DNA from 4 places in the Vibrio hyugaensis genome. Region 1 is predicted to be linked to each of the others. Evidence: predicted binding sites of a transcription regulator. Region 1 holds the regulator's gene; each other region holds the start of a gene.

Region 1 (7,524 bases):
CGCTTTCTTCAACATACGTTCAGTTGCTAGGCGCAGATTCGGAAGGTCTTTCAATCGATTAGGCTTGGTGCTTGCTTGTTGTTTTTTTTCTTGCTTGGCAGTCTCGAGAGATTGCTTTGCAACATCAATCAAGCGATCCGTTGAATCCCATAGGTCATCAGAAATAGCATAGTATTTCGTAACCACAGGAAAACCACGTTTCTTGTAGACGTACGGTTTTAGTCCTTGAGTCTCGAAGTCAGATGAAGTTTGTTGGTCAGCTCGAATATGAAGTCGGTTATTTACAACTAGTGCAAACATCGTTTCATCGGCGAAAAGCCCGAAGCCACCAAACATTGAGCGCGACTTGATAGTACCAAGTGCCTCAAACAGCTTCATTGAGTCTTTGAGTATCGGTTTATCCATGATGTGTTATCTCGGTGTAATTAATATTACGCCACCAAAAATCAGGTCCGAGAGATTAGCAAATGCATGCAGACACAATGTCATTAAAGGGTAAACTCACTTAATGCATATTTGCCATCGGTAACCCCGCTACCTTCCATCTAATAAGATGGTTCAGGCCGGAGGCTTTGCGTCCCACCCTTTCGAATGGTTTGCCCTGTGCGTGACACTTTGAGAATACTTCGTATATTGAATTAACATCACGTTTCAAATATAAAAGTGTGATATTGGTTCAGTTAATAGTGTTTATTTGGTGTGCTTGGTTTCATATTTGGGAACGATCCCTTGTCATACAAAAGGTTGATGTAGGAAATAGGCTACGTCCAATTAAAACAGCAACTTATCTAAGCTTACGTAGATATTGACACACTGAAATGTTTGAGGAATGTTATTTTTAGGCAATAAAAAAGCGCCCACAAGAGCGCTTTATAAAATTATAGGCAGGTTTAGTTTAGTTTCTTAACTGTGTTGCGCACTACAATTTCTGGCTGCATTTCGAAAATTCGCTTCTCGTGTTCTTTGTCTTTGATGCGTTCTAGCAAAATTTCAAAGGCATTTTTACCAACACGACGCTTTGGTTGGTGAATGGTCGTTAGCGGTGGCGAGAAGTATTCCGCTAGCTCGATGTTGTCATAACCGATTACCGAGATATCGTCCGGTACTTTGATGCCATTTTGTTGCAAGCGACTCATCAAACCAAGCGCCATGGTATCGTTAAAACAGAATACCGCAGTAGGACGTTTTTCCATTGCAGTGATGTTGTCAGCAGCAAGCACGGCAGTATCACACTCAAAGTTACCTTCAAGTACCCAATCTTCATTTACTACTAAGTTTGCTTCTGCCATTGCGCGGCGGTAACCTGCAATTCGTTCTTGGCATGCGGCTTTTTCGAAGTGACCGCTCAAACAAGCAATATCAGTGTGACCATTGTCGATCAGATATTTTGTTGCGATGTAGCCACCTTCTTCAGAGTTATCAATGATCTTGTCCGCTTGAGAACTCTCTGGGCCCCAGTCCATCACTACTTTCGGGATATCAGAATGACGGTCAAGCATCTCTTTCAGCTCTTCCGTTAAGTCAGAACACATCACCAAAATACCATCTACGCGCTTTTCCGCTAGCATGCGAATGTAGTCACGTTGCTTTTCGTAGATACCGCCAGTATTACATAGGATCAGTGTATAACCTTGACGGTAACAGTAGCTTTCAACGCCGTCGATAACTTCTGAGAAGAAAAGGTTAGTCGATTGCGTTACCAACATACCGATAGTGCGAGTTGAGTTACACTTCAAGCTACGTGCAACTGCACTTGGCGCGTAATTTAGTTCATCAACCGCTTTCATTACTTTTTCTTGGGTTGCTTCAGCAACAAAACGCGTTTTGTTGATTACGTGCGAAACTGTTGTGGTAGAAACGCCGGCTAAGCGAGCAACGTCTTTTATAGTGGCCATAAATGATGTCCTGTATCGAGCTACTGAATACCGTAGTGAATACAACCTTACGCTTAGTATGTTGCGCGAATTGAACCATATCTGAAGTTTAAGGTTCAATTAATTAGGCAGCGGTTGTTCCGAAATCGGTATAAAAAGGTTTGTAGCAACATTTGTTGCTGAATCTCATGTTCCTTACTTATATAAGTGAGGAATTAGTCAGCAATCTTGTTAATAAAACACAAAAACCGCCATATTTCAGCGGTTTACATATAAGTCGTATTTAATCGTTTGCGCTCACATTTTAGACTGATGTGGGCACACTAGCAATATTTTCAGCAGGTGTTTTGCGCTATTGAGGTCACATTTTAACTGCTAAATGGAAAGGGCTTCTATGTGCTAGATTAAAAAATTAACGAATAAAATAGGGAGCCCGCTTGCGAGCTCCCTGAAATTGGCGGCAATTATTCACCAAGAAGGTAGGTGCTGTCCAGTTTACAAAATGCAATTAATAGTTGCGCAACGCTTACATAGAAACCAAATTCGTCGAATTGCTTACATTTCGCAGCAAACTGTGGCAACCAAGACATAAGATGCTTTTGGATTAAGTCGTTCTGTTTCTCGAACGCTTCTTCCATGTGTTTGTCTTGTTCTAATTCGTTAGAACGGATGATCATGTTACCTAAGAAGTCCAGTTCAACCGCTAAGTGATCAGCTGGCTCTTTAAGGTTCTCATCAACCTGAACACCAAAATCGGCCATCAGTTTTTCCATCTCTTCTGCTGGCTTGTCATTTAAAAGACCAGATTCACCGATGTACATAGATGCGTAAGGTAATGCGCCATGCTTTTCTGTTTTCAGGAAAAGCTCACAGAAATCTGCAGCAAGTTCTAATTGCGCATCTTCTCGGTCTTGTAGGCGGTTGAGTGCGTCAACAAGGGTATCAACGGCTGGCTTCAGTGATTCATTTTCACCTAAACCTGCTAAAAAGCTTCGAATTTCCACACTCTGGTAAGCTTCTAGTTCTTTCTCTGTGAGTTCTTTTGCGAACAGACTAGAAAACCACCAATAGATCTCTGCGCGTTTTTCGTTAAAAGCTTTCACTTCTTGCATTTTTTTGCTCCTGAATGATTCTCCCCTAAGTGTAAACAATTAAGATGAATAGCAGTAACTATAATTGTTATCCATTATGGGAAAATGTGCTTGTTTATGAATGGCTGTAAATAAGCTTGCTTTGAATCAATAAAATCGCAAAATCTTGCTTTTTAATGTATCTATGACTAGAAATGTTACTAGTTATGAATAGAATACGTCTTGGAAAATAAAAAAGACAGAAAGTGGTGTAAATGAGCTATCACGTATTAGTCGTAGAAGATGATGTTGTAACTCGTAGTAAGCTTGCGGGCTACTTCCAAAATGAAGGCTACAAAGTCAGTGAAGCAGAAAGCGGTGCAGAAATGCGCGAAGTGCTTCAAGGTGGTGATGTGGACCTTATCATGCTGGATATTAACCTGCCCGGTGAAGACGGTCTTATGCTTACGCGTGAATTACGCAGCCAATCAGATATCGGCATCATATTAGTGACAGGACGCACGGATAGCATTGACAAAATCGTTGGCCTAGAAATGGGTGCGGACGATTATGTGACAAAGCCTTTTGAATTAAGGGAATTATTGGTTCGCGTTAAGAACCTGTTGTGGCGCATTTCTGCGGCTCGCAATGGTTCACAAAAAATCGCGAACGACACTAATGAAGAACACATTGTACGTTTCGGTGAGTGGACGTTTGATATTCAACGTCGTGCTCTCAGCCGCAATGGTGAGCCAGTGAAACTAACCAAAGCTGAATATGAGCTTTTGGTCGCACTCTCATCGTACCCAAATCAGGTACTAAGCCGCGAACGTATTTTGAATATGATCAGCCACCGAGTGGATGCGCCAAACGATCGTACTATTGATGTATTGATTCGACGCATGCGCGCTAAGATGGAGTTTGATCCGAAGAACCCACAAATCTTTGTGACAGTTCACGGTGAAGGCTACATGTTCGCGGGTGACTAATTCATAGCGATAAAGAAAAAGGAGAGCATAGGCTCTCCTTTTTTGTGTCTGCAATTCTGCAATTTAGCGATGATGGACTTCATCTGCGATTGGTAAGCCTTCTATGGCTGCGCCACTTCAGGATCTTCAACTTCAACCATCGGTGTTTGACCTACGTTATCACGCAGTTTTTGCCATAACCCGCCAAGGTATTCATGCCAATACAGTTCAGTTTGCTCTAAGTAGCGAGCTTTTGGCGCGTACTTTTGCCAAGGTTGTTCGATATCATCAATCGCCATGAAGTTCGTTGGGGCTGGGATTGGCTTAATGCCCGCTGCGTTGAATTCATAAAGAGCACGCTTCATGTGACTGGCTGAAGTCACTAAAACAATGTCTTTTTGCTTAACAAACGCGGCAGCTTGGCGTGCTTCTTCCCAAGTATCTTTGGCATCCTCTAATAAAATAATATCGGATTTTGCGACACCTAGGGAAAGCGCTACGTTCGCCATCATACGAGCATGGCTGATTTCAGAGCCACCTGCGTAACCGGAAAGGATTAACTTCGCACCTGGGTACATACGCAAAATACGAATACCCTCAGTTAAACGCATTAAAGCGGTGCGGCTCAGTTGAGACGTTGGTGGTATTTCATCATCTACCACGTGTCCATTACCAAGAACCATAACGTAGTCCACAGTGCCAGGAACCGGCAAAAACGCTTTGTACTCGCGTTCTAGAGGCATAAGAAGCTTGGTTGAAACGGGTTGGAAGGCAACAAGGAAGATGCCAACAAAAGAGAAAAGAACAACAAAGCAGCCAGTTTTACGTTTAGTGGTAAAACTGATGAGAGCAAGACCTAACAAGCCTATCAGTAGCAATGCTGGTAATGGCATCAGCAAGGCTGACATTACTTTTTTCAGCTCAAACATACATAAATAGTCCGAAAAAACATCAATTGATAATAAAAATGAGGATAACCCTCTTTATTCCTGCTTTCCTTGTGCCAGAATAGCGGCACAATCCGTTATGATAACTCAGCAGAAGTGACAGAAGACCGCAATTTCGACGATATCGCCCACAAATTTGCAAAAAATATTTACGGCTCCGATAAAGGGGAGATCCGCCAAATCATTGTGTGGGAAGATTTTCTACAGATTCTAAGTGAATTAGACGCCGACCATCAAGCCCTCCAAGTACTTGATGCCGGAGGTGGCTTAGCACAATTGTCGCAAAAGCTTGCTAAGCTCGGACATCACGTCGCTTTATGTGATCTATCTTCGGAAATGCTGCAACTAGCGAAACAGGATATTGAAAAAAACGGTTTGCTTGAGCAGTATCGCCTGATTCATTCACCTGTCCAATCCATTGGCGAGCATATGGACGCGCAGGTGGATCTTGTCATGTTCCATGCTGTGATGGAGTGGCTCGTTGATCCAAAAAAGGCACTCGAAACGGTATTGGAGCAGGTCAAACCGGGGGGCATTGCATCGGTTATGTTCTATAACCACCACGGCTTAGTCTATAAAAATGTGGTTTGTGGCAACATTCCTCATATTTTAGACGGCATGCCTCATCGGAAAAGATTTAAACTACAGCCACAAAAAGGCCTAAAACCCGAAGAGGTCTATCAATGGATAGAAGATTCTGGTTTTAGTATTTGTGGTAAATCTGGTATTCGTTCCTTTAGTGATTACATAGGCAATATGCAATACATGGGCGATTACGAGTTTGAAGATGTGTTGGCGTTAGAAAAACAACTTTGTCGACAAGAGCCATACCTCTCATTAGGCCGCTATATCCACGTGTGGGCTAAGAAGAACGATAAACAGGAATAACGATGAGTGAGATGACTCTCAATGCTGCAGAGCAACCAATCGATGAGTTGGTTGGCTGGGTTAAGCAGCACGATTTCTCGTTGAACCTGACCACTGAGCGACTGGCGTTTTTGATTGCCATCGCCGTACTAAGTAATGAAAGGTTCGATGAAGAATTGGGTGAAGGTGAATTGCACGACGCATTTGCCATCGTCACTCGACTATTTGATGAGACGGGTGAAGCTTCGGCTTTCCGCGCGAATAATGCCATCAACGAGATGGTTAAGCAGCGTCTTATGAGCCGTTTTGTCAGTGAGATTACTGACGGAGCGAGCATTTACCGCTTGTCGCCATTAGCGATAGGAATCACCGACTACTACGTGCGTCATCGCGAGTTCTCGAAACTGCGTCTTTCTATTCAGCTATCGATGGTAGCGGATGAAATGGCAAAAGCGATTGAAGCAGCACAAAAAGGTGGCACTCCGGGCCACTGGAAGAAAAACGTTTACGGGATTTTGAAATATTCTGTAGGCGAAATCTTCGATCAAATCGACCTTAACCAACGTGTGATGGATGAGCAGCAACAGTCTGTGAAACAACAGATTGCAGACCTGCTTAACAAAGACTGGCGTGAAGCGATCAACAACTGTGAAGCGCTACTGTCAGAAACCTCCAGCACGTTGCGTGAACTTCAAGATACGCTGCAAGCTGCCAGTGATGAACTGCAAACTCAGATCCTAGATATCCAAGAGATCGTCTACGGTGATCCTGAACTTGAATTCATCGATGAAGCGTTGTTTGGTCTGCAAATGAAGCTAGACCGAATTACCAGCTGGGGCCAGCAAGCGATCGACCTTTGGATTGGTTACGACCGACACGTGCACAAGTTCATCCGTACCGCTATCGATATGGATAAGAACCGTGCATTTAGCTCGCGTTTGCGTCAATCCATGAAAGATTACTTCGATATGCCTTGGTATCTGACTTATGCAGATGCAGAAAGGCTTTCTGACCTTCGTGACGAAGCTTTGGTACTGCGTGATGACGAAGTCACTGGCCAAGTTCCGATGGAAGTGGAATACGAAGAGTTTCAACAAGTCAATGATGAGTTGGCAGAGCGAATTGGTGACATGCTGAAAGCGCATAAAGATCAAGGCACACCAATCGATTTGAGCGTGGTTCTGCGAGATTACCTTGCACAACACCCATATACTCATCACTTTGATTTAGCTCGCATTGTCGTTGATCAGGCGGTTCGTCTGGGTTATTCAGAATCCGACTATCAAGCCATTCAGCCAGACTGGAAAGCAATCAACGAATTTGGGGCAAAGGTACAAGCGAATGTCATCGACCGATACTAATGAATACATGTCAGATAATCTGGCAAAAGCAATTTCTAACCCTCTGTTCCCAGCGCTAGATAGCATGCTTCGAGCAGGGCGCCATGTTTCAAGTGAAGATCTAGACAACCACGCGTTGTTGTCGGATTTCGAACTTGAGTTTTCTTCTTTTTACCAGCGTTACAACACCGAATTGGTGAAAGCGCCAGAAGGTTTCTTCTACCTTCGCCCACGTTCTACTTCTTTGATTGGTCGTAGTGTCCTTTCTGAGCTGGATATGCTGGTGGGTAAGGTACTGTGTTTCCTTTACCTAAGCCCGGAGCGTCTTGCGCACGAAGGCATCTTCACTAACCAAGAGTTATACGACGAGCTGCTTGCACTAGCAGATGAAAACAAGCTGATGAAGCTAGTGACGAACCGTGCAACCGGTTCTGACCTTGATAAAGAAAAGCTGTTTG
Region 2 (7,524 bases), 1.7 Mb from region 1:
TCATAAGCCGCCGTTAGCTATACACTTAGCTAACGGCGGCTTTTTATTTGGCGCAACGCGAATTCTATTAGCTAAAAAGGGTGTGTGATGAACTGGTTTAAGAAAGGACTCAAACGCTATGACGATTGGTGCAAAGAAATGGGTCTGACACCAGATCAAAAGCGCAGTTGTGTGCCGTATAAACAAGACCCAGTTCATGAAGACGAGTCTGCTAAAAAAGCAGAGCAAGAGAAAGCAAACAATGAAACTGTTTGATACCCACTGCCATTTTGACTTTGACGTCTTTCAACAGGATTTTGCTCACCAAGTCGACCTCGCTCGTAAACAAGGGGTAGAGCGTATCTTGATTCCGTCTATCGGGCCGAGTAACTGGGCTCGTATTCAAGAGCTGGCCAATCAATACTCTCACCTTTATTACGCGCTGGGTTTTCATCCCTATTTTCTACAACAAGAGTTTGAGCAGTTTGTTCCTGAGCTAGAATCGCTGCTTTCCTCACGCAACCGACAATGCGTTGCGATAGGGGAGTGTGGTTTAGACTTTGCTATCGAGGTTCCCGCCGAGCTTCAAGAGCAGGCGCTCAAATTACAGTTCGAACTGGCAAAACGATTCGAACTACCCGTTATTTTACACAGCCGAAAAGCACACAATCGTCTCATCCAAATGGTCAAAGCCGCTAAGTTGCCGAAAGGTGGTGTGTTGCATGCTTTCTCTGGCAGTTATCAGCAGGCGATGGAATGGGTTCGATTAGGTTTTCTTATCGGAGTCGGAGGGACGATTACCTACCCAAGAGCGAACAAAACACGCGACGCGATTCAAAGGTTACCACTGCAACATCTTGTACTCGAAACCGATGCTCCAGATATGCCTATACTTGGCTATCAGGGCGAACCGAATCACCCTTCAAAACTCATTTATGTCTTAAATGAGCTGTCTGCGTTGCATATAGAAAACAAGCAATCGATTGCGTCTCAGCTGTGGGAAAATAGCAATTCTGCCTTCTCTATATGTGAATAAAATCTAAAGATGGTGTTTAAAAGCGAAAACGTTTTCCTTCTTATTGTGAGATAACTCACAAACGGGAGTGAATCAATGATGAATCTTATAAGAAAGTGTGAGGGTGGCATTACTTTAATTGATTCGGGATGAGTATAATTGCCCCCGCTTTATAGCTCCATTTTGTAACACGCCAATAAATAACTTATAAGGAAGTCATAAACTATGAGCCTGTTTATGAGCCTAGTCGGTATGGTAGTGCTTCTTGCTATTGCATTTGCATTTTCTAATAACCGAAAAGCTATCAACTTTAGAACTGTGGGTGGCGCATTTGCTATCCAATTTATCCTAGGTGCATTTGTTCTTTACGTACCTTGGGGCCGTGATCTACTAAACGGTTTCTCTACTGGTGTATCTAACGTTATCAACTACGGTAACGATGGTTCATCTTTCCTATTCGGTGGTCTTGTTTCAGACAAGATGTTCGAAGTATTCGGCGGCGGCGGCTTCATCTTCGCATTCCGCGTTCTTCCTACACTGATCTTCTTCTCTGCACTGATTTCAGTTCTTTACTACATTGGCGTTATGCAGTGGGTTATCAAGATTCTTGGTGGTGCACTACAGAAAGCGCTTGGCACATCTCGTGCGGAATCAATGTCAGCAGCTGCTAACATTTTCGTAGGTCAAACAGAAGCGCCTCTAGTTGTTCGCCCGTTTGTTCCAAAAATGACTCAATCTGAGCTATTCGCGGTAATGTGTGGTGGTCTAGCGTCTGTTGCTGGTGGTGTACTAGCAGGTTACGCATCTATGGGTGTTCCACTAGAATACCTAGTAGCAGCATCATTCATGGCAGCACCAGGTGGTCTACTATTCGCTAAGATTCTTCACCCAGAGACTGACCAGCCTCACGAAGATATCGAAGAAGCAATGGACGGTGGCGACGACAAACCAGCTAACGTAATCGACGCAGCAGCGGGCGGTGCGGCTTCTGGTCTACAACTTGCGCTAAACGTAGGTGCAATGCTAATCGCATTCGTTGGTCTGATTGCTCTGGTTAACGGTATGCTAGGTGGCATCGGTGGTTGGTTCGGTATGCCTGAACTAACACTAGAACTTATCCTAGGTTACGCGTTCTCTCCACTAGCATTCCTAATCGGTGTTCCATGGGACGAAGCAGTTGTTGCTGGTTCATTCATCGGTCAGAAACTAGTAATCAACGAATTCGTTGCATACTTGAACTTCACACCTTACCTAGGTGAAGGCGCTCAAGTTGTTGCAGCAACTGGTGAAGTAATGTCTGCTAAGACAACAGCTATCATCTCATTCGCACTATGTGGCTTCGCGAACCTTTCTTCTATCGCGATTCTACTTGGTGGTCTAGGTAGTCTTGCACCAAACCGTCGTTCAGATATCGCTCGCATGGGTATTAAAGCAGTTCTTGCTGGTACGTTGTCTAACCTAATGGCAGCGACTATTGCAGGCTTCTGCCTTAGCCTTGCAGCACTATAATTAGAATCGGTTCTTAATATATAGACGCCGTTTTAAATCATGCCCTGTAGCAAGAAATTGCTGCGGGGCATTTTTCGTTTTTCAGGCCTGAAAATTTTATCGTATGTAGGTCGATGCAATTCGCTTACGCAGTCGATGGAATAGGGGCTGGGAAATTTTGAGATACAAACCGTTTGCGCTCTATTTGGTGCTACAGTTTTGCGGTGAAACTCTATAATGTAGTGATCATGAAATGGTGGTTCTGATAACCACTTAATCACAGAGTGAATATTACATGCTCGATGGGCAAATGAATTGCCCTCCAATATCAGTTCCCACAAGCGTTTTATTGTGTGATGTGATATTAAAGACACCGCAATCATAGATTGTTGTGCCATAGGCCAAACTGGTACTGTGCGGTGACAAGGATAGCAATTGGTATATGATTTTTCGCAGTATATGCCGAGTCTTCAGGGAACCAAGTCCGTTCATTAATAGACTGCTTAGCTAAAATCTCACGCTGTCTCTACTTATTGATTATAGTTAGAGAAGTGATGTGAAGCTGAGTAGTGAATTTTTTGAATATTGATCGGAGATAGAAATGAGCGATTTAAAAGCAGCAGCGCTACGTGCACTGAAACTTATGGACCTTACTACGCTAAATGATGATGACACTGATGCAAAAGTGATCTCGCTATGTCATGACGCGAAAACTGCAGTAGGCAACACAGCTGCAATCTGTATTTACCCTCGCTTTATTCCTATTGCTAAGAAGACACTTCGTGAGCAAGGTACGCCAGAAGTTCGCATTGCGACTGTAACGAACTTCCCACACGGTAACGACGATATCGACATCGCTGTTGCTGAAACAAAAGCGGCTGTTGCTTACGGTGCAGACGAAGTAGATGTAGTTTTCCCATACCGCGCTCTAATGGCGGGTAACGAGAAAGTGGGCTTCGAACTAGTTAAGCAATGTAAAGAAGCTTGTGGTGATATCCTTCTTAAAGTGATCATCGAGACAGGTGAACTAAAAGAAGAAGCGCTAATCAAGAAAGCATCTCAAATCTGTATCGAAGCAGGTGCTGACTTCATTAAAACTTCAACTGGTAAAGTGCCAGTAAACGCAACACCAGAATACGCTCGCATGATGCTTGAAGTTATTCGTGATATGGGTGTTGCAGAATCTGTTGGTTTCAAACCAGCAGGTGGTGTGCGTACTGCTGAAGATGCAGCGGCATACTTAGCAATGGCTGATGAAATCCTTGGTGACAACTGGGTTGATGCTCGTCACTACCGTTTCGGTGCATCTAGCCTGCTAACAAACCTACTAAATACATTAGAAGTATCGGACCAAGTCGCTGATCCAACAGCGTACTAATTCCAAAAAAAGCGTCTGAACGGTAGCACCAGCTTTGGTGCTACCAAACCTCTTCTATCCTACTTTTACCATGGCTCATTATGAGCTTGGGAGGCACTAATGTATTTACCACAAGAAATCATTCGTAAAAAACGTGACGGCGAAGTTCTAACAGCCGACGAAATCAACTTCTTTATTCAAGGCGTAGCAAACAACAGTGTATCTGAAGGCCAGATCGCCGCTTTTGCTATGACAATCTTCTTCAATGAAATGACGATGCCAGAGCGTATCGCACTAACGTGTGCAATGCGTGATTCAGGTATGGTTATCGATTGGAGCCACATGAATTTTGGTGGTCCAATTGTCGATAAGCACTCTACTGGTGGTGTGGGTGACGTGACTTCTCTAATGCTTGGTCCAATGGTGGCTGCATGTGGTGGTTTCGTACCTATGATCTCTGGTCGTGGTCTTGGCCACACTGGCGGTACGCTGGATAAGCTTGAGTCTATTCCTGGCTATAACATCACGCCGACAAACGACGTGTTTGGTCAAGTCACTAAAGACGCAGGTGTGGCGATCATCGGTCAAACGGGTGACCTAGCACCAGCGGATAAGCGCGTTTACGCGACTCGCGACATCACAGCGACAGTAGACAACATCTCTCTGATCACGGCGTCGATTTTATCGAAGAAGCTTGCTGCAGGTCTTGAATCTCTAGTAATGGACGTAAAAGTAGGCTCTGGCGCATTCATGCCAACTTACGAAGCATCTGAAGAGCTAGCAAAATCTATCGTTGCGGTAGCAAACGGTGCAGGAACGAAGACAACGGCAATCCTAACGGACATGAACCAAGTATTGGCGTCTTCTGCGGGTAACGCAGTGGAAGTTCGTGAAGCAGTTCGCTTCTTAACAGGTGAATACCGTAACCCACGTCTACTTGAAGTGACTATGGCTTCATGTGCTGAAATGTTAGTACTTGGCAAGCTTGCTGAGAGCACAGAAGACGCACGTGCAAAACTGATGGAAGTGCTAGATAACGGTAAAGCGGCAGAGTGCTTTGGCAAGATGGTTGCCGGTCTAGGCGGTCCTGCGGACTTCGTAGAAAACTACGATAATTACCTAGAGAAAGCTGAAATCATCAAACCAGTATACGCAACTGAAACGGGCGTTGTATCTGCAATGGATACTCGTGCAATCGGTATGGCTGTGGTTTCTATGGGCGGCGGTCGTCGTGTAGCAACAGACGAAATCGACTACGCGGTTGGTTTTGATAACTTCATTCGTTTGGGTGAAGTAGCGGACAGTGACAAGCCTCTAGCGGTGATCCACGCTCGCACAGAAGAGCAGTGGGAAGAAGCGGCAAAAGCGCTTCGCAGCGCAATTAAAGTGGGCGGTGAATACACACCAACGCCAGAGGTCTACCGCCAAATCCGTGCAGAAGATCTTTAATCGAACAAGTAATTACACAAGGCCTACTCAATCATAATTAGAAGCCGAGTGGGCCTAAGGAACGAGCAATGAAAAGAGCATTTATTTTAGTACTAGACTCATTCGGTATCGGCGAAACCGCTGATGCGAAGCAATTTGGTGACGTAGGTTCGGACACGCTTGGTCATATTGCTGACCAGTGTGAACAAGGCTTAGCAAACAACGACAAACGTGAAGGCGCGCTTCGTCTTCCAAACCTATCTAAGCTGGGTTTGGCAATGGCGCATAAAGAGTCAACAGGCCGTTTTGCTCCTGGTCTAGACGCAGACGCAGAGATCATCGGTGCGTACGGTCACGCAGCAGAGCTTTCGTCAGGGAAAGACACGCCGTCTGGCCACTGGGAAATTGCAGGTGTGCCTGTACTGTTTGATTGGGGCTACTTCACTGACAAAGCGAACAGCTTCCCTAAAGAACTGACTGACCGCATCCTTGAGCGTGCTGGCCTGGACGGTTTCCTAGGTAACTGCCACGCATCGGGAACTCAAGTTCTTGACGATCTTGGTGAAGAGCACATGAAGACTGGCAAGCCAATCTTCTATACATCAGCTGACTCTGTATTCCAAATCGCATGTCATGAAGAGACATTCGGTCTAGACCGCCTACTAGAGCTTTGCCAAATTGCACGTGAAGAGCTAGAAGATTACAACATCGGTCGTGTTATCGCGCGTCCATTCGTTGGTGCAGGTAAAGGTCAATTCGAGCGTACAGGTAACCGTCGTGACCTTTCTGTTGAGCCACCATCGGCAACGGTTCTACAGAAACTCGTTGAAGAGAAGCAAGGCAACGTGGTTTCTATCGGTAAGATTGCGGATATCTACGCAAACTGCGGTATCACGAAGAAAGTGAAAGCGACAGGTATCCCAGCCTTGTTCGAAGCAACACTAGAGCAAATCAAAGAAGCGGGTGACAACACCATCGTATTCACTAACTTCGTGGACTTCGATTCAGCTTACGGTCACCGTCGTGATGTTGCAGGTTACGCGGCAGCACTTGAGTACTTCGATGGTCGCATCAATGAAGTGCTAGAGATTATGGAAGAAGACGACGTGCTTATTCTAACGGCAGATCACGGTTGTGATCCAACATGGCCAGGCACTGACCATACTCGAGAACATATTCCTGTGATTGTTTACGGTCAGAAAGTACCTGCGGGTTCATTAGGCCGTCGTGACAGCTTTGCTGATATCGGTCAAACATTGGCAACGTACTTCGGTACTTCTCCAATGGATTACGGTAAGAACTTCCTATAATTAGGAATTGAAAACTAGGAGCAATATTGCTCCTAGTTTTATGTTTGCAGTATGAAAATGCTGCTTGTCGGAAATGAGAATATTCTAGCCCAAAGCGCCAACAGCAGCGCGGATTGCTAGAGACAGGTTAAGGAAAAGAAACATGGCAACTCCACATATCAACGCAGAAATGGGTGCTTTCGCAGACGTCGTTCTAATGCCGGGTGATCCGCTACGAGCAAAATACATCGCAGAGACTTTCCTTGAAGATGTGGTTCAAGTATGTGACGTTCGTAATATGTTTGGTTACACAGGCACTTACAAAGGTCGTAAGATCTCGGTAATGGGCCATGGTATGGGTATTCCATCTTGTTCAATCTACGTGACTGAGCTGATCAAAGATTTTGGTGTGAAGAAAGTGATCCGAGTTGGTAGCTGTGGTGCAGTAAACGAAGACATCAAAGTACGTGATGTTGTGATTGGAATGGGCGCGTGTACGGACTCTAAAGTTAACCGTATCCGCTTCAAAGGCCATGACTTTGCCGCTATTGCTGACTACAAAATGGTTCGCGCAGCTGAAGAAGCAGCAAAAGCACGCGGCGTAGACGTAAAAGTAGGTAACCTATTCTCAGCAGAGCTGTTCTACACGCCAGATCCAGAAATGTTCGACGTAATGGATAAATACGGCATCGTGGGTGTTGAAATGGAAGCGGCTGGTATCTACGGTGTGGCAGCGGAGTACGGTGCAAAAGCACTGACGATCTGTACTGTTTCTGACCATATTAAGACTGGTGAGCAAACCACATCAGAAGAGCGTCAAAATACGTTCAACGATATGATGCTTATCGCACTTGATTCAGTACTGTTAGGTGATGAAGAGTAAGACGAAATTCTTTTCACTTTAAAGCATTAAAAAAACAGCCCGCATTGTGCGGGCTGCTTTTTTATCCGAGATCGAATGAGCAAGT
Region 3 (7,524 bases), 890 kb from region 1:
GGACAACGTGTCGCGGCTTTGCAAATAGGGCAGTGGTTCTCTATCAGAATAAAACCGTCTTCATCTTGCTCTAACTCTGCCATGTAACCTTCTTGTTCACGTAAAGTAACAAGCGCCTTTAGCTTGCTCTCTAGAGAGTCGCACTGTTCTAGATGCTGCTGATAGTTTTGTAGAGTGAGCTTTTCACGCTCTGACGTGACTTTTTCCAACCCATCTTTACCGAAGATGTGCTCTACGGCTTCGATAAACTGAATGGTCAACTCACCATGGCGATCTGCAAACTGTTCGTGACCTTTTTGGGTCAGAGACCAATGGCGGGCCGGGCGACCCACTTTGACTTTTACATCATGAATCGACAGGATGCCGTCATCTTCCAAACCTTGTAAGTGCTGACGCGCCCCCATGGTTGTCATACCCAGTTCAGAAGAGAGTTGTTTCGCAGTGACAGAGCCATCACGCTTAACGATTTGCAAAATCCTATCTACGGTCTTCATATACCCACCATTTATACGTCAGTACATATTATGCGCGATAGGGTTAGTAAAGAAAAGTGTTGACTTAATTTTGGAGAGGGATTCGGTGAATCACAAACAAAAAGGGTTGGCACTTAGCCAACCCTTGGGAATCAATCTACGTCGAGATTAAAGAATAATCTCGCGCACTTCTGGATCTTTACGCTCTAGGTAGTGCGTAGACTTGATGCGGCGGATCGTACGGCAACGACCACGAATCAGTAGGGTTTCTGTCGTAGCGATATTACCTTGACGAGAGATACCTTCTAGTAGGTCGCCTTTCGTAATCCCCGTTGCTGAGAAGACTACGTTGTCGCTGCGTGCCATGTCTTCCATCTTCAATACAACATTCGCTTTTACGCCCATCTCTTCACAGCGTTGTAGCTCAGCTGAGCCGTAGATGCGGTTTTCTTCCGTATCGCCTTTTACTTCATGACGAGGAAGAAGGCGACCATGCATGTCACCGTCTAGCGCGCGAATAACCGCTGCCGATACCACGCCTTCTGGTGCGCCACCAATGCAGTACATCATGTCGACTTCACTGTCTGGCATACAAGTTAGGATAGATGCGGCTACATCACCATCTGGCACTGCGAATACGCGAACGCCCATGGCTTGCATCTCTGCGATCACTTCATCGTGACGAGGCTTCGCAAGAGTAATAACGACTAGCGTATCAAGAGGTTTATTCAGTGCTTTTGCTACGTTTTCTAGGTTTTCTTTAAGTGGCTTACCTAGGTCGATAACACCTTTAGCGCCAGGACCAACAACCAGCTTTTCCATATACATGTCTGGCGCTTTTAGGAAGCTGCCTTTCTCGCCCGCAGCTAAAACAGCCAGTGCGTTAGACTGACCCATTGCGGTCATGCGAGTACCTTCGATCGGATCGACAGCGATATCGACTTCGTCGCCACCAATACCCACTTGTTCACCGATGTACAGCATTGGTGCATCATCGATTTCACCCTCACCAATAACGATTTCACCACTGATGTCTGTTTTGTTCAGCAGGGTGCGCATTACTTCAACAGCAGCACCATCCGCTGCGTTTTTGTCGCCACGGCCAAGCCATTTGTAACCAGCCAAAGCGGCACCTTCAGTAACACGGGAAAATGCCATTGCTAAATCGCGTTTCATGATGTCTCCAAGTAACAAGAGGGAAGAATAATTTGCGCGGCGATTTTATCACATCGTCAGTTAAACGTTTGCCTTTTTGCTGAGCTTTTACTTTAACTAAGTTGAATTTGATCAATACTTGGGTGAGTTTATGGGGTAGTGATGGGAAAATGCATTGCTCAAAAATGCTTCTAGGATAAGAAAAGTCAGCGTTTAGTGAGATTGCGCCGATTTTTTAACCGAATGATGCAAAATATCGAATATAGTAAGTGTTTCTCATCGCTACGCTGAGTAGAATGAACCTCATAGGTAAGGTGCAAGCGAACGCTCGCCATCGTCCCACGGAATAACAATAGGTAGGCCAAGATGTCTTTTGAAGTACTAGAAAAACTAGAAGCGAAAATTCAAACTGCAGTTGACACAATCACTCTTCTTCAGATGGAAGTTGAAGAGCTGAAAGAAGACAAAGTGAAATTAGAAGCTGAAGCTAACGAAATGCGTTCTCAACGTGAAGAGCTTGAGCAAAAATCTCAGCAAGCTCAACAAGAGCACGCTCAGTGGCAAGAGCGCATTCGTGCACTACTTGGCAAGATGGACGAAGTGGAATAATCCACTTAAGTATCCAGAATCAAAAACACCCGCTTCGGCGGGTGTTTGCGTATTTGGCTAGTAGCCGCAAATGGAGTTAGGTTAGTTTAACCTTTCCTCATCTTCTTCCTCATCTTCTTCCTCTTCATCGTCATCCAACTCGAGGTCGATATTGAGCGGTTCTGGAGAAAGAATAATGCCAGTGCTATCTGCATAGATGTAATCTTCCGGTAGGAAGCTAACACCACCAAAGTTTACTGGAACATCGATTTCGCCAACGCCTTGATTAGCAGCGCCAACAGGAATAGAAGCGAGCGCTTGAATGCCAAGGTTCATGTCTTCTAGTTCATCCACTTCGCGGACACAACCGTAAACGACAATGCCTTCCCATTCATTTTCTTCTGCAAGGGTTGCGATTTCTGCATCGATTAAGGCTCTGCGTAGGGACCCACCACCGTCGATCAACAATACTCGCCCGATTCCGTCTTGTTCTAGCGTTTCGCGGATCAGTGCATTGTCTTCAAAGCACTTAACCGTCGTCACTTGCCCGGCAAACGACGCGCGGCCGCCAAAGTTACTGAACATCGGTTCAACTACATCTACCTGATCAAGATAGATATCACAGAGTGCTGAGGTATTGTATTCCATAGCGTACCTTTCTAAACAGAAACTGTTGTCTTTGAGTATATCTAGGCATTAAGTCAATGCAATGACAATCCCTTTTTAACTCATCAGAGTTTGAGCTACCACAACTGTTGCAAATAAAACGTTAGTAACCAGCGAGCACTTCACAACAACGGGCATCATCGGGGCAATTTGTGCGGGTTTATCGGTATCCCAAACCGCTTTGCCATGATTCGCTACCACGTAGATGCTTAGCAGGAAGGGAAAACTGATCCAAACCGGCTTGTCTTGAATAAGTAAATAAGCCGCAAAGGCGAGTAGGGCGCCACCGAGTAAGATGAAGTGGTATTGCTTTGCTTTACGTTGACCAAGTCGAACTGCCATCGTGCGTTTACCACATTCGCTGTCGTTCTCAATGTCACGCATGTTGTTGATGTTCAGCACTGCTACGGCTAACAAACCGCAGCCTAATGCTGGTAAGAACAATGTCGCATCCACATGACCGGTATGCAGGAAGTAGGTACCGGATACGCCAAGTAAACCAAAGAAGATGAAGACAGACAGGTCGCCCAAGCCGACGTAGCCGTAAGGCTTACTACCCATTGTGTAAGCAATCGCCGCGATAATGGCAAGAATGCCTAGGCCGATAAAAGTAATGATGCTTTCAAAAGAACTCAGTGCGTAAAACACCAAAGTAAGGCCAGCAATCGCGGTCAGAACGATATTAAAGATGATCGCCATTTTCATCTGAGCGGCAGTTACGGCGCCAGACTGCATCGCGCGCTGAGGGCCCAAGCGGTTGTCATTATCTGTACCTTGGACTGTATCGCCATAATCATTGGCAAGGTTAGATAGTATTTGCAGTAACGTAGCCGTGACGAAAGCCATGATGGCAATGGTCAGAGAAAAGTGTCCCGCTGAATAGGCGAGTACGCTACCTGTCAAAATTGATACCAGTGCAAGCGGTAATGTTTTAGGGCGCGCGGCTTCAAGCCAGATCTTTAGAGATTGTTTCATGGATATTTCGTGCTAGTAACCAATGTGCCCAGTATAAGCACAAAGCGACAGATACGCTATTGACCTAAAGCAAGTCAATTAAGAGTCAAAGGGTTACAAGTAAGGAACACAGTTTTCATATTTGAGGGAATAAAGCGGGGCTCTTTTAAAAAAGAATGGTGTAGTTTGCGCTGCTATTAGATCCTTAGTCTCGCTGGAGCTCGCTACGATGACGAACTCTTTTGATTTAGAGTTTCTTAAAGTAACCGTCATTCTGAACCGTGAGGCACGAGCGAGATTCAGAATCTATCGTCCTGTTGTGCTGTGGTTTAAGGTGAGTGGGGAAGAGTTGGAGCTTGTTGTTAATAGATCCTTAGTCTTGCCAGAGCTTACTAGGATTGCGGACTCTCTTGGTCTAGAGCTTGCTAAAGTAACCGTCATTCTGAACGAAAAAGCCCAGAAGTATAGTTCTGGGCTTTGATCTCTATACCGCGTTATTACAGAATGAAGCGGCTTAGATCTTCATCTTCAATCGTATCGCCTAGGCGGTTTTTCACGTAAGCCGCATCAATGACGAACTTCTCACCCGCTTTTTCTGTCGCGTCGTAAGAAATCTCATCCATCAAACGCTCCATCACGGTATGTAGACGACGAGCACCGATGTTCTCAGTAGTTTCGTTCACGGTCCATGCCGCTTCTGCGATTTGAGTGATACCGTCTTCAGTGAATTCTACATCGACGCTTTCTGTTTTCATTAGCGCAACGTACTGTTCAGTTAGAGATGCTTTTGGCTCGGTAAGGATACGTTTGAAATCGTTACTGGTTAGCGCTTCTAGCTCGACACGAATAGGCAGACGACCTTGCAGCTCTGGAATCAAGTCAGAAGGCTTCGCTACTTGGAATGCACCAGATGCCACAAATAGGATGTGGTCTGTTTTCACCATGCCGTGCTTAGTTGATACCGTGCTACCTTCAATTAACGGTAGTAGGTCACGCTGAACACCTTCACGAGATACGTCAGGGCCAGAGCTTTCGCCGCGCTTACAAATCTTGTCGATTTCGTCGATAAAGACGATACCGTTGTTCTCGACGTTGAAAATCGCAGACTCTTTCAGCTCTTCTTGGTTTACCAGCTTCGCTGCTTCTTCTTCTGCCAACGCTTTCATTGCGTCTTTGATTTTCAGTTTGCGTTTCTTCTTCGTGTCGCCAGCAAGGTTTTGGAACATACCTTGTAGCTGGTTGGTCATTTCTTCCATACCAGGAGGCGCCATGATCTCAACACCCATTTGCGGTGCTGCTACGTCGATGTCGATTTCTTTGTCATCTAACTGGCCTTCACGTAGTTTCTTACGGAAGATTTGGCGGGTGTTCGATGTGTCTTCTTTTTGCTCAGATTGACCCCAAGCATCACGAGCTGGTGGCAGTAGGGCATCTAGAACGCGCTCTTCTGCTTGCTCTTCAGCGCGGAATTTTACTTTTTCCATCGCTTGCTGGTGTGTCATCTTCACTGCAACATCGGTAAGATCGCGGATGATGGTTTCGACTTCTTTACCAACATAACCCACTTCGGTGAATTTGGTTGCTTCGACTTTGATGAATGGTGCATTAGCCAGTTTGGCAAGACGACGAGCAATTTCTGTTTTACCTACACCAGTAGGACCAATCATTAGGATATTTTTGGGTGTCACTTCTACACGCAAGCTTTCTTCAAGCTGCATGCGACGCCAGCGGTTACGTAGGGCAATCGCAACCGAACGTTTTGCTTTCTCTTGACCAATGATGTGGCGGTTCAGTTCATGAACGATTTCGCGAGGAGTCATTTCAGACATATTCTTTCCTTACTTCGTTACGATTACGCTTAAGCCGTTGGCTTAGGAAGCTCTACTGTAGATTCTAGTTCTTCTACAGTGTGATTATGGTTGGTGAATACACAGATGTCGCCAGCGATGTTCAGTGCTTTCTCTGCAATTTCGCGTGCGTCTAGGTCTGTGTTTTCTAATAGTGCGGTTGCTGCTGCTTGTGCGTATGCGCCGCCAGAGCCAATGGCAATCAGGTCGTTCTCTGGCTGAACTACGTCACCGTTACCTGTGATGATAAGTGAAGCCGTTTCATCCGCTACAGCTAGCAGCGCTTCTAGTTTGCGAAGTGCACGGTCGCTACGCCAGTCTTTTGCAAGTTCCACTGCTGCCTTAGTTAGGTGGCCTTGGTGCATTTGCAGTTTGCTTTCGAAGCGTTCGAATAGGGTGAAGGCATCCGCGGTACCGCCAGCAAAACCGGCAAGTACTTGGTTGTTGTATAGGCGGCGAACTTTACGCGCATTGCCTTTCATTACGGTATTGCCTAGCGACACTTGGCCATCACCCGCGATGACGACTTTATTGTTTCGACGTACAGATACAATGGTAGTCACAGTCGACCTCTTAATTATTTCTCTTTGGATTTAATTAAGTATATGGGGCAAATGAATTGGGGATTCAAGGGGAAGTTGTTTTTCGATGAGATACAGGATGTTTTGTGTTTTTGAACGAGGATGATAACAGCGGTGTTGGATGAGAGGAGTTGGGTTGCATAAATGATGATGAATTATCCGCGTCGTTTCCTAGAGTGAAGATTGAACGGGTGGGGAATCTCGATTTCAAGCCATCTTCTCTAAAGAAAAGACCAACCGATCGCTCGGTTGGTCTTCGTATTTTTAAGGCCTGCAAGAATTAAAGATTCTCCTTCCAAATCGCACAAGGCTCGATTTTCGCGCGTTGCAATTTGTGGCGATCTTTCTCTGCTTCACGTTTGAACTTGTATGGGCCAAGTACAACACGGTACCAAGAGCTACCGTCTTTTTTGGTTACTCGGCTTGTCATACCTTGGAAGGCGATCGCTAACTTACGCTCTTCTGCTTGGCTTTGGTTCTTATAAGCACCGCATTGCATCACGTAAGGAACTTTGGATACCTGAATTTCTTTGGCGATGACTTCGACTTCACGTTTCGGAAGCGTATCGACGTATTCCCACTTCTCTTTCGGTGGCGGTGGAATGTCTTTCTTCGGCTTTGGCTTGCTGGTGGTATTTGTTGTTGGTGTTTCAACAACCACCGTTTTTTCCGGCTCAGGATCTGAGCTTAATAAATACAGCCCATAGCCAAAACCGCCCACGAGCAAAATTGCCAGTAGACCACTACGCCAAGGTTTTTTTCTTGAAGGTTGTTTTTTTGCAGACTTTTTCGGAGCGCCGCGTCCGCGTCTTACATAATCTCTATTTGCCACGGTTACTTCAGGTCATCAAGGATTCTGGCAAATATGTTAATCCAGATTGAAAAGATAAAACACCCTATTCGTGTAATCTTGTTAGTTACGTGCAGGAAAGTGGGTAATAAAAAGCGACGCTAAATGCGTCGCTTGGGGAGTCTTGCGTTGCTTATCGTAATGGTGGAGGCGCAGCACTACCACGAACGACAAGCTTAGTATCGAGCAGTCGAGATCCAGCATGTACATCATGGCCTTTAAGTAGCTCTAGCATCATCAGCATAGCTTGGCGACCAATCTCGTAACGAGGTTGAGAAATGGTGGTCAGTGGTGGATCGCAGTATTGCGCGAACTGAATGTCATCAAAGCCGACAATAGACAAATCTTGAGGAATACGAAGACCAAGACGCTTTGCTTCTTGAATGGCTCCAATCGCCATGGTGTCACAG
Region 4 (7,524 bases), 400 kb from region 1:
TAACAACTTAAGCGGTATTGCGCTTGAGATGAACAGCGGTCGCGTATTCCAAGGCGCGTATGCAGAGAATGCAGCGTTCAACCCTAGCCTTCCTCCACTTCAAGTTGCTCTGATTCAGATCTTGATGTCGGGTGAGCAGTTTGAAGACATCAAAGCAGCAGCCTTGGTTGAAAACTCACAAGGCAAGATCAGTCACCTAGCTGATACTCAATCAACGCTAGAAGCACTAAATCCTGATATTCCAGTGAGTTTTGTGAACGTTTAATTCATACGATGCTTAAGAGATAGGCTCTACTTGAAGTAGGGCCTTTTTTATTATCAAAAACCATACGCAAACGTTTGCTTCATCCGTAAAAATCAGTATGATCCTCTGCAATTTCTGTTTCATCACTTTATTTTGTAAGGGAACACTATGTTCGGTACTGCTACTAGCACTCATGCTACCCGTGTATTACTTTTGGGCTCTGGCGAGCTTGGTAAAGAAGTGGCAATTGAATGCCAACGTCTTGGTTTGGAAGTAATCGCATGCGACCGTTATGCCGATGCTCCAGCGATGCAAGTAGCGCATCGTAGCTACGTCATCGACATGCTTGATGGTCAGGCACTGGAAGAGATCATCAACAAAGAGCAACCTGCTTACGTGGTTCCTGAAATTGAAGCCATCGCGACAGATAAATTAGTCGAATTAGAAGAGAAAGGCTTGAATGTTGTTCCTACAGCGAAAGCAACTAAGTTAACAATGAACCGTGAAGGCATTCGCCGCCTTGCTGCTGAAGAGTTGGCGCTAAACACTTCCCCTTATCAGTTTGCTGATAGCTTTGAGGACTTTAAAGCGGCAGTAGAACATGTTGGTATCCCATGTGTTGTGAAGCCAGTGATGAGCTCTTCAGGTAAAGGTCAAAGCGTAATCAAAACAGAAGACGACGTGCAAGCGGCTTGGGACTATGCACAAGAAGGCGGTCGCACGGGTGCTGGTCGTGTCATTGTTGAGGGCTTTATTGATTTCGATTACGAAATTACGCTCCTGACGGTACGTGCAGTTGATGGAGTGCATTTCTGTGCCCCGATCGGACATCGCCAAGAAGATGGTGACTACCGAGAATCATGGCAACCTCAAGCAATGTCCGACAACGCCATCAAAGCGGCTGAATACACAGCAGAGAAAGTCGTTAATGCACTAGGTGGCTACGGCATCTTTGGTGTAGAGCTGTTTGTTAAAGGCGATAAGGTTATTTTTAACGAAGTTTCCCCTCGCCCACACGACACTGGCATGGTAACCATGATTTCTCAAGAAATGTCTGAATTTGCACTTCATGTTCGCGCGTTTACTGGTATGCCGATTAACAGCATCGTTCAGTATGGTCCTTCAGCATCAGCAGTCATTCTTGGGCAAGGCACCTCCACCGATATCCGCTTTGATAATATTGCAAAAGCACTGGCTCAACCACAAACACAAGTTCGCTTGTTTGGTAAGCCAGAAATCGACGGTCGCCGTCGCTTAGGTGTCGTTTTAACGCGCCGTAAAACTATTGAAGATTCGATTGAAGATGCAGTGAACAGCGCATCTAAAGTACAGATCGTTTACTGATTTCGTTAATCAGCTCGATATGTACAAAAGCGCAGCTCAATTTGGTTGCGCTTTTTCTTTCTGTGGGTTCGAAAAGCCCTTTATTCGCTCTCTATTAAGTACACTTCTTCAGAGAAGCGACTTAGACCTTTCTTCGCAATTTTCGGATGGTTTTCGTCGGCTTGGTCGACATTCAAACAAGTTACCTTATAACCCGCAAACAACTGTTCAATCTCTTCGACTGGCACGCTAAATGGAGGTCCTGACATCTCATCCTGTGGGTAGTTAAGAGTCACAAGTAAAATACGTCCGCCAGGGTTCAACAGTTGCTTAAGACGAGCTACGTATTCTTCTCGCATCTCTTGAGGCAATGCAACCAAGGCTGCACGATCATAAATGATATCGGCTTTAGAAACTGGCGCAGTAAAAAAGTCACCCGTATAAATGGACAGCTCGTCGAACTGATACAGCTCATGCATGCCGTTAATCGACGTAACGGTCGGGGTATAGAAATGCTCTGCAAAAAATGCTCTTACCGCAATTTGGCTTAGCTCAACACCTTGAACCTCGTCATGTTTCGTCGCAAGCCAAATTAGGTCTTCAGACTTACCACACAGAGGAGCCAACACGATGTCTTCACGTTTTGGGTTGGTGCGTTGCCAAAATACTGGCAATAGTGGGTTTACATCATCTAGGTGAAAACCGATTTGGTTACTCGCCCATTTGTTGTGCCAAAATTCTTGATCTCTCATTTTACTTCTACTTGTCGGCTGATAAATACAATGAGCATTAACGCTACTTTGTGGGCTAAGACTAATGATTTTTTCAAATTTGTCTATGTTGTTCATCTTTGGTTAATACAGCATTGGTAGAATAGCTATCGTTCAAGAATGAACCCTTCCTTTTTCTGGTTGTCAGAATAAAGGCAAGCGAAATGGTGATCTGGAACACGATTCTACTATTAGGTTAAAACTCAGCCTTGGAATCTTTCACAGAGCCCCCATTAACTAGGTAGTACCTGATTTGCGAATCTTAGTGACCTTTTCGTTACCCATTTTCTAAGTGCAAGCAAGTTAAGGAGAGTGAATGAGCTTATTTCTACGTACTACAGCATTGATGCTTCTAGTACTAAGCCGTGCGCCGGCGTTCGCCGCACTTCCAAATGTCACAAATAACGAACAAGATCGTTCAGCTAGTCAAAACGAAGTTTGTTCAAAATTGTTCAAGCATAGCCTTAGTGGTTTGTATGGCATTCAGTCAATCGACTCCAAACCAACTCAGCCTTATTCAGATTTCGACGTACTTTACAGCAAAGCTCACCAAGCGCAGTTCGAGCTAGAAACTATCTGTAAAAGTACTGCCCTTCTTACTGATGCTCAGCCTTACTTTGCTGGCGTTAAATCTCAGCACCGTGCCGAAGAGAAAATTGTTCACGAATTGGACGGTCAAGTAAACCGAATCACTGACCTAGCACGTGCGACCATTGTTGCTGACGATGTAGCAAGCTTGGTTTCGGTATACGAAGCGTTAGAGCGTGAAACAACGATAGTTAAAGTGAAAAACCGCTTTAAAAAACCAACCGCTTCCGGTTATCGAGACCTAAACCTCTTAGTTCGCTTGCCTAAGACCAACCTCGTTGCCGAAGTGCAACTGCATTTAAAAGCTATTGCGGATGTAAAAAACGGTCCAGAACACGACTTATATGAACAGATTCAGAAATTAGAGCGTCAAGCTCTAGTGGAGGATCGCCATTTGAATGACTTAGAAATGGCATCAATTAGAAACATGCGTACGCAATCTAAAAACTTGTATCAAGAGGCATGGCATCCATACCTAACGACACACTTAGAAGCGGCATAATTGACATAAACTGATGCACCTAATACTAAAAACCCACCGAAATTGCGGTGGTTTTTTATTTGTTCTTTAGTAAATACCGAAACGTACAGACAAAAAGACCACGACAAAGCGTGGTCTCAATCCATGTTACATGGCTTACTGGTCTGCCTTTAAGTTCTCTACGCGAGCTTTCAACTTCTGACCCGGGCGGAACGTAACGACACGTCGAGCAGTAATTGGAATATCTTCACCAGTTTTCGGGTTACGACCAGGTCGTTCGTTCTTATCACGAAGATCGAAGTTACCAAAACCTGACAGTTTTACCTGTTCGCCACTTTCCAGTGCCTTACGAATTTCTTCAAAGAACACTTCCACCGTTTCCTTGGCGTCCCGTTTACTAAATCCCAATTTATCAAACAGGTTTTCTGCAAGTTCGGCTTTTGTGAGCGCCATAAAACTTTCCTCAAAGCTATGTTAAACAATGCTACCTTATGTGTAGCGCCAGAGCAGTTTTACCCTACCAATTCAACAACATATCGGGGTTACATCAGGAAGTGTATGCCAAGCTTATGATTTTCGCCAACTTTTTTCTTTGCTAATATATCGTTCACTGGAAGAGGAAGCTACTTTACCCACCAATATTTCGAGATTTTACTTTAATTCTCTCTTTTCAAGGAAAAATATCCAGTTCAAATTACTAGTTTAAAAACAAAAAGCAACATTAATCACTATTTAACAAAAATGTCAGATACTGGTCACTTTACAAACAATTGACAAAAAACTTTCCAATTTTTCAGTGGTTTGAGTGATGAGCAATATAGATCTGACCAGTACTATTCAGGTTACCTTTAATGCAGATACTGCTGGTTTTTCCATAAAAAGAAAGCTTGAACAGTGCCAATATTCTGATGAGATAGCAATGACGACATAGAGAAACATTGGTACTGTTTGCAAATAAATAACTCCCGTTCAGAGCGCCCAATGTTTCACCAAGTCATCAGTATTCTGTTCCCTGTTTTTGCTTTAGCTTGTGCGGGTTATTTAGTCGGACGTTATATCAAACCAGATTTTCGGCCGATCAATCGCATCAACATGGATGTGTTTACTCCTGCATTGGTCTTTTCGTCTTTGGTCAGTATGCCTCTTGATATTGGGCAAGTCCCCCTACTACTGGCCGCAATTATTACTGTTATCGTTCCTGGATTACTCATGCTACCCATAGCCAAGTTAACAGGACTCTCTTTCAAAGCGTGGGCACCACCACATATGTTTAGAAATAGCGGAAACCTTGCAATTCCGTTGTTCACCTATACTTTTGGCGAGCTAGCTCTCCCTTCAGCAGTATTGTTGTTTGTGGTTTCTGCCTGTTTACATATCAGTTTGGGCGTGATGCTTCTAAGTAGTGGTAACCCATTGAAGCAAATGTTTAAAATGCCTATTTTTATCTCTGCTGCTTTAGCACTCATCATCAACCTTTCTGGATTCAACGTTTGGCCACCATTTTACGAAGCGACCGCTTTACTTGGACAAGCCGCTGTCCCTGTCATGCTGCTTTCTCTGGGCGCTCAGATGTGTAACTTAAGACTTGGTGGTTTGAAAGTAGGGTTGCTTTGTACAGTGCAGTCGTTGTTAACTGGTGCGGTCGCCTTTGCGGTAATTTATTGGCTTATCCCACTTCCAACCATGCAATTGCAAATGATGGTGCTATTTACAATGTTGCCACCAGCAGTGATGAATTATCTTTTTGCCGAACGATTGAACATAGAACCAATGACCGTCGCCTCTATGGTGCTATTTGGTAACTTCTTTAGCATTCTCACGCTACCATTACTGTTAATGTTTACGCTTTCATTAACATAAAGGCATCAAAGATCGCGGACCACACAGCGATTAACAATGTTACACTGCACCAATAACTCAATAGAATGTCAGGCTATTTCATAATCGTGCGTACCGTTATCCAAATTAGTGATTGCCACTTAAGCGATGAATCCAGCTTTAACCGCCTTCGCAAAGCCCTTAACACGGCTCAAAATGAAACAACCTGTGACACTCTCTTACTGACTGGAGACCTATGTTGCAACCCTAGGGCTAGCGACTATCAAGCTTTGCTTGCGTTCTTAAATAAACATATCCAAAACAAACACGTTTATGCCATTGCAGGCAACCATGATGACTTCATCCTAATGAAAGAAGAATTTCGTGATAGCAGCGTTGATGTTGTTGAAAAAGCGGAAATTCATGGGCGAGAAGTATTGTTTTTAGATTCGAGCGCTAAACCATTAGATGAACACCATCCTCTTGGCTCTGGCCGAGTTGATAACCGTGGAGTAGCCCGCTTTAAACGGCAGCTTCGTCATGCAACCAACCCGATTGTCGTTGTCCACCATCCCATTATTCCTGTCGGCTCAGACTGGATGAAAGCGATTTGTTTGGAGAACGATGCAAGCTTACTTGCGCTTTTGACTAAGCATCGAGTTCAAGATGTAATTTGCGGGCATGGTCATGATGCACTAACGGTGACGAAACAAGGTGTGACTCAACATATGGCCCCCGCCACCGCTTACGGCTTTGACCACAGTATTGACGAATACAACCGAAGTGAAAAGATTGGTGTGAGTAAGATTTGCTTTGAAGATGAAAGGATCAACGTGGAGACAATTTGGCTCTAGCTATTCCCTATTCCCTATTCCCTATTCCCTATTACAAAAATACAAAAAACCCTGCCAAACTGGCAGGGTTTTCATTTCTTAAGAAGATACGTTACGCGAGATTAGTCACGTAGAGACGCACCAAACTTCTCAGAAACGTGAGCAACGATAGCGTCAACCGCACCAGCGATATCTGCGTCTTCAAGCGTACGCTCTAGTGACTGTAGAGTCAGAGCTATTGCTAGGCTCTTCTTACCTTCTTCAACGCCTTTACCTACGTAAACGTCGAACAGTTTCGCATCTTTAAGGAACTCGCCACCTTGCTCTAGACAAGCGTTAACGATGTCACCAGATGCAACAGCCTCGTCCACGACTACCGCGATATCACGACGGTTTGAAGGGAATTTAGAAAGTGCTACCGCTTCTGGGATCACTTTGCTGTTGATTGCAGACCATTCGATTTCGAATACGATAGTACGACCGTTTAGACCGAACTTACGCTCAAGCTCAGGGTGAACTGTACCGATCACACCCACTTCTTTGCCATCTACGATGATTGTCGCAGATTGACCTGGGTGAAGTGCTGGGTTAGCTTTTTTGCTTTCATGTGACAGTGCAGCGAAAGAGTATGCTTTTTCGTTCGCAGATAGCTCTAGAATCGCTTCTAGATCGCCCTTAAGATCGAAGAAATCAACAGTGTTAGTTTCGATATCCCAGTGCTCTTCACCGCGAGTACCAGCGATAACACCTGCAAGCATTGGCTCTTGGCGCATACCGTTTTCTGCAGATTCACATGGGATGAAACGTAGGCCGTATTCGAATAGACGAACGCGTGGCTGTTGACGTTTCTGGTTGTGAACAACCGTGTTCAGCAGACCTTGGATAAGACCAAGACGCATCGCTGACATATCCGCTGAAATTGGGAATGGCAGGATTAGCGGCTCAACACCTGGAACAACTAGCTTTTGTTGCTCTGGCTCAACGAAGCTGTATGTAATGGCTTCGTGGTAACCACGGTCAACAAGAAGATCACGAACGCGTTTCAGTGGAAGATCCGCTTCAACGTGGTTATGCATCTTAAGCGCTGCTGCTGGGTGTTGGTTAGGGATGTTGTCGTAACCGTAAATACGGCCAACTTCTTCAATCAGGTCTTGCTCGATAGCGATATCGAAACGCCATGTTGGCGCTACTGCCATCCAACCTTCTTCTGAAGCTTCAACAGTCAAACCTAGGCGCTCTAGGATTTCTACTACGTCAGCATCAACAATGTGATGACCTAGTAGGTTGTCTAGTTTAGTACGGCGTAGAGCAACTTTGTTTGGCTTAGGTAGGTCTGCTTCAGACTCTACAGCAACAACAGGTGCAACTTCACCGCCACAGATTTCAACAAGAAGCTCTGTTGCACGTTCCATTGCGTTTACTTGCAGTGCGTAATCCACACCACGCTCAAAACGCATAGAAGAATCT

What was found. Region 1 encodes PurR, which represses purine synthesis genes. Its sites were predicted from a motif close to TNANGNAAACGTTTNCNTNA; they were not measured.
Region 2: the regulator PurR is predicted to act here: its motif matches at 1,036-1,055, upstream of C1S74_RS14385 (NupC/NupG family nucleoside CNT transporter).
Region 3: the regulator PurR is predicted to act here: its motif matches at 1,706-1,725, upstream of glpX (class II fructose-bisphosphatase).
Region 4: the regulator PurR is predicted to act here: its motif matches at 3,981-4,000, upstream of ihfA (integration host factor subunit alpha).

The regions. Positions count from the first base shown of each region.
Region 1 is NZ_CP025794.1:1,036,728-1,044,251, reverse strand. Features, by position in the region: gene C1S74_RS05410 (TfoX/Sxy family DNA transformation protein) at 1-405, opposite strand, end outside; cyclic di-GMP riboswitch class I at 522-611, opposite strand; gene purR (HTH-type transcriptional repressor PurR) at 891-1,895, opposite strand; gene torD (molecular chaperone TorD) at 2,339-2,986, opposite strand; gene torR (two-component system response regulator TorR) at 3,220-3,933, shown strand; gene elyC (envelope biogenesis factor ElyC) at 4,035-4,841, opposite strand; gene cmoM (tRNA uridine 5-oxyacetic acid(34) methyltransferase CmoM) at 4,956-5,747, shown strand; gene mukF (chromosome partition protein MukF) at 5,750-7,087, shown strand; gene mukE (chromosome partition protein MukE) at 7,068-7,524, shown strand, end outside.
Region 2 is NZ_CP025794.1:2,912,076-2,919,599, forward strand. Features, by position in the region: gene C1S74_RS26425 (DUF5363 family protein) at 88-255, shown strand; gene C1S74_RS14380 (TatD family hydrolase) at 242-1,015, shown strand; gene C1S74_RS14385 (NupC/NupG family nucleoside CNT transporter) at 1,220-2,503, shown strand; gene deoC (deoxyribose-phosphate aldolase) at 3,084-3,860, shown strand; gene deoA (thymidine phosphorylase) at 3,960-5,288, shown strand; gene C1S74_RS14400 (phosphopentomutase) at 5,357-6,577, shown strand; gene deoD (purine-nucleoside phosphorylase) at 6,720-7,439, shown strand; gene C1S74_RS14410 (YtjB family periplasmic protein) at 7,524-7,524, opposite strand, start outside.
Region 3 is NZ_CP025794.1:1,930,760-1,938,283, reverse strand. Features, by position in the region: gene C1S74_RS09605 (helix-turn-helix transcriptional regulator) at 1-494, opposite strand, end outside; gene glpX (class II fructose-bisphosphatase) at 642-1,649, opposite strand; gene zapB (cell division protein ZapB) at 1,995-2,237, shown strand; gene rraA (ribonuclease E activity regulator RraA) at 2,319-2,864, opposite strand; gene C1S74_RS09580 (1,4-dihydroxy-2-naphthoate polyprenyltransferase) at 2,940-3,857, opposite strand; gene hslU (HslU--HslV peptidase ATPase subunit) at 4,334-5,665, opposite strand; gene hslV (ATP-dependent protease subunit HslV) at 5,695-6,246, opposite strand; gene C1S74_RS09560 (SPOR domain-containing protein) at 6,545-7,096, opposite strand; gene cytR (DNA-binding transcriptional regulator CytR) at 7,248-7,524, opposite strand, start outside.
Region 4 is NZ_CP025794.1:632,708-640,231, forward strand. Features, by position in the region: gene cdd (cytidine deaminase) at 1-265, shown strand, start outside; gene purT (formate-dependent phosphoribosylglycinamide formyltransferase) at 413-1,588, shown strand; gene C1S74_RS03645 (thiopurine S-methyltransferase) at 1,669-2,319, opposite strand; gene C1S74_RS03650 (RelA/SpoT domain-containing protein) at 2,654-3,427, shown strand; gene ihfA (integration host factor subunit alpha) at 3,563-3,859, opposite strand; gene C1S74_RS03660 (AEC family transporter) at 4,388-5,266, shown strand; gene C1S74_RS03665 (metallophosphoesterase family protein) at 5,353-6,078, shown strand; gene pheT (phenylalanine--tRNA ligase subunit beta) at 6,180-7,524, opposite strand, start outside.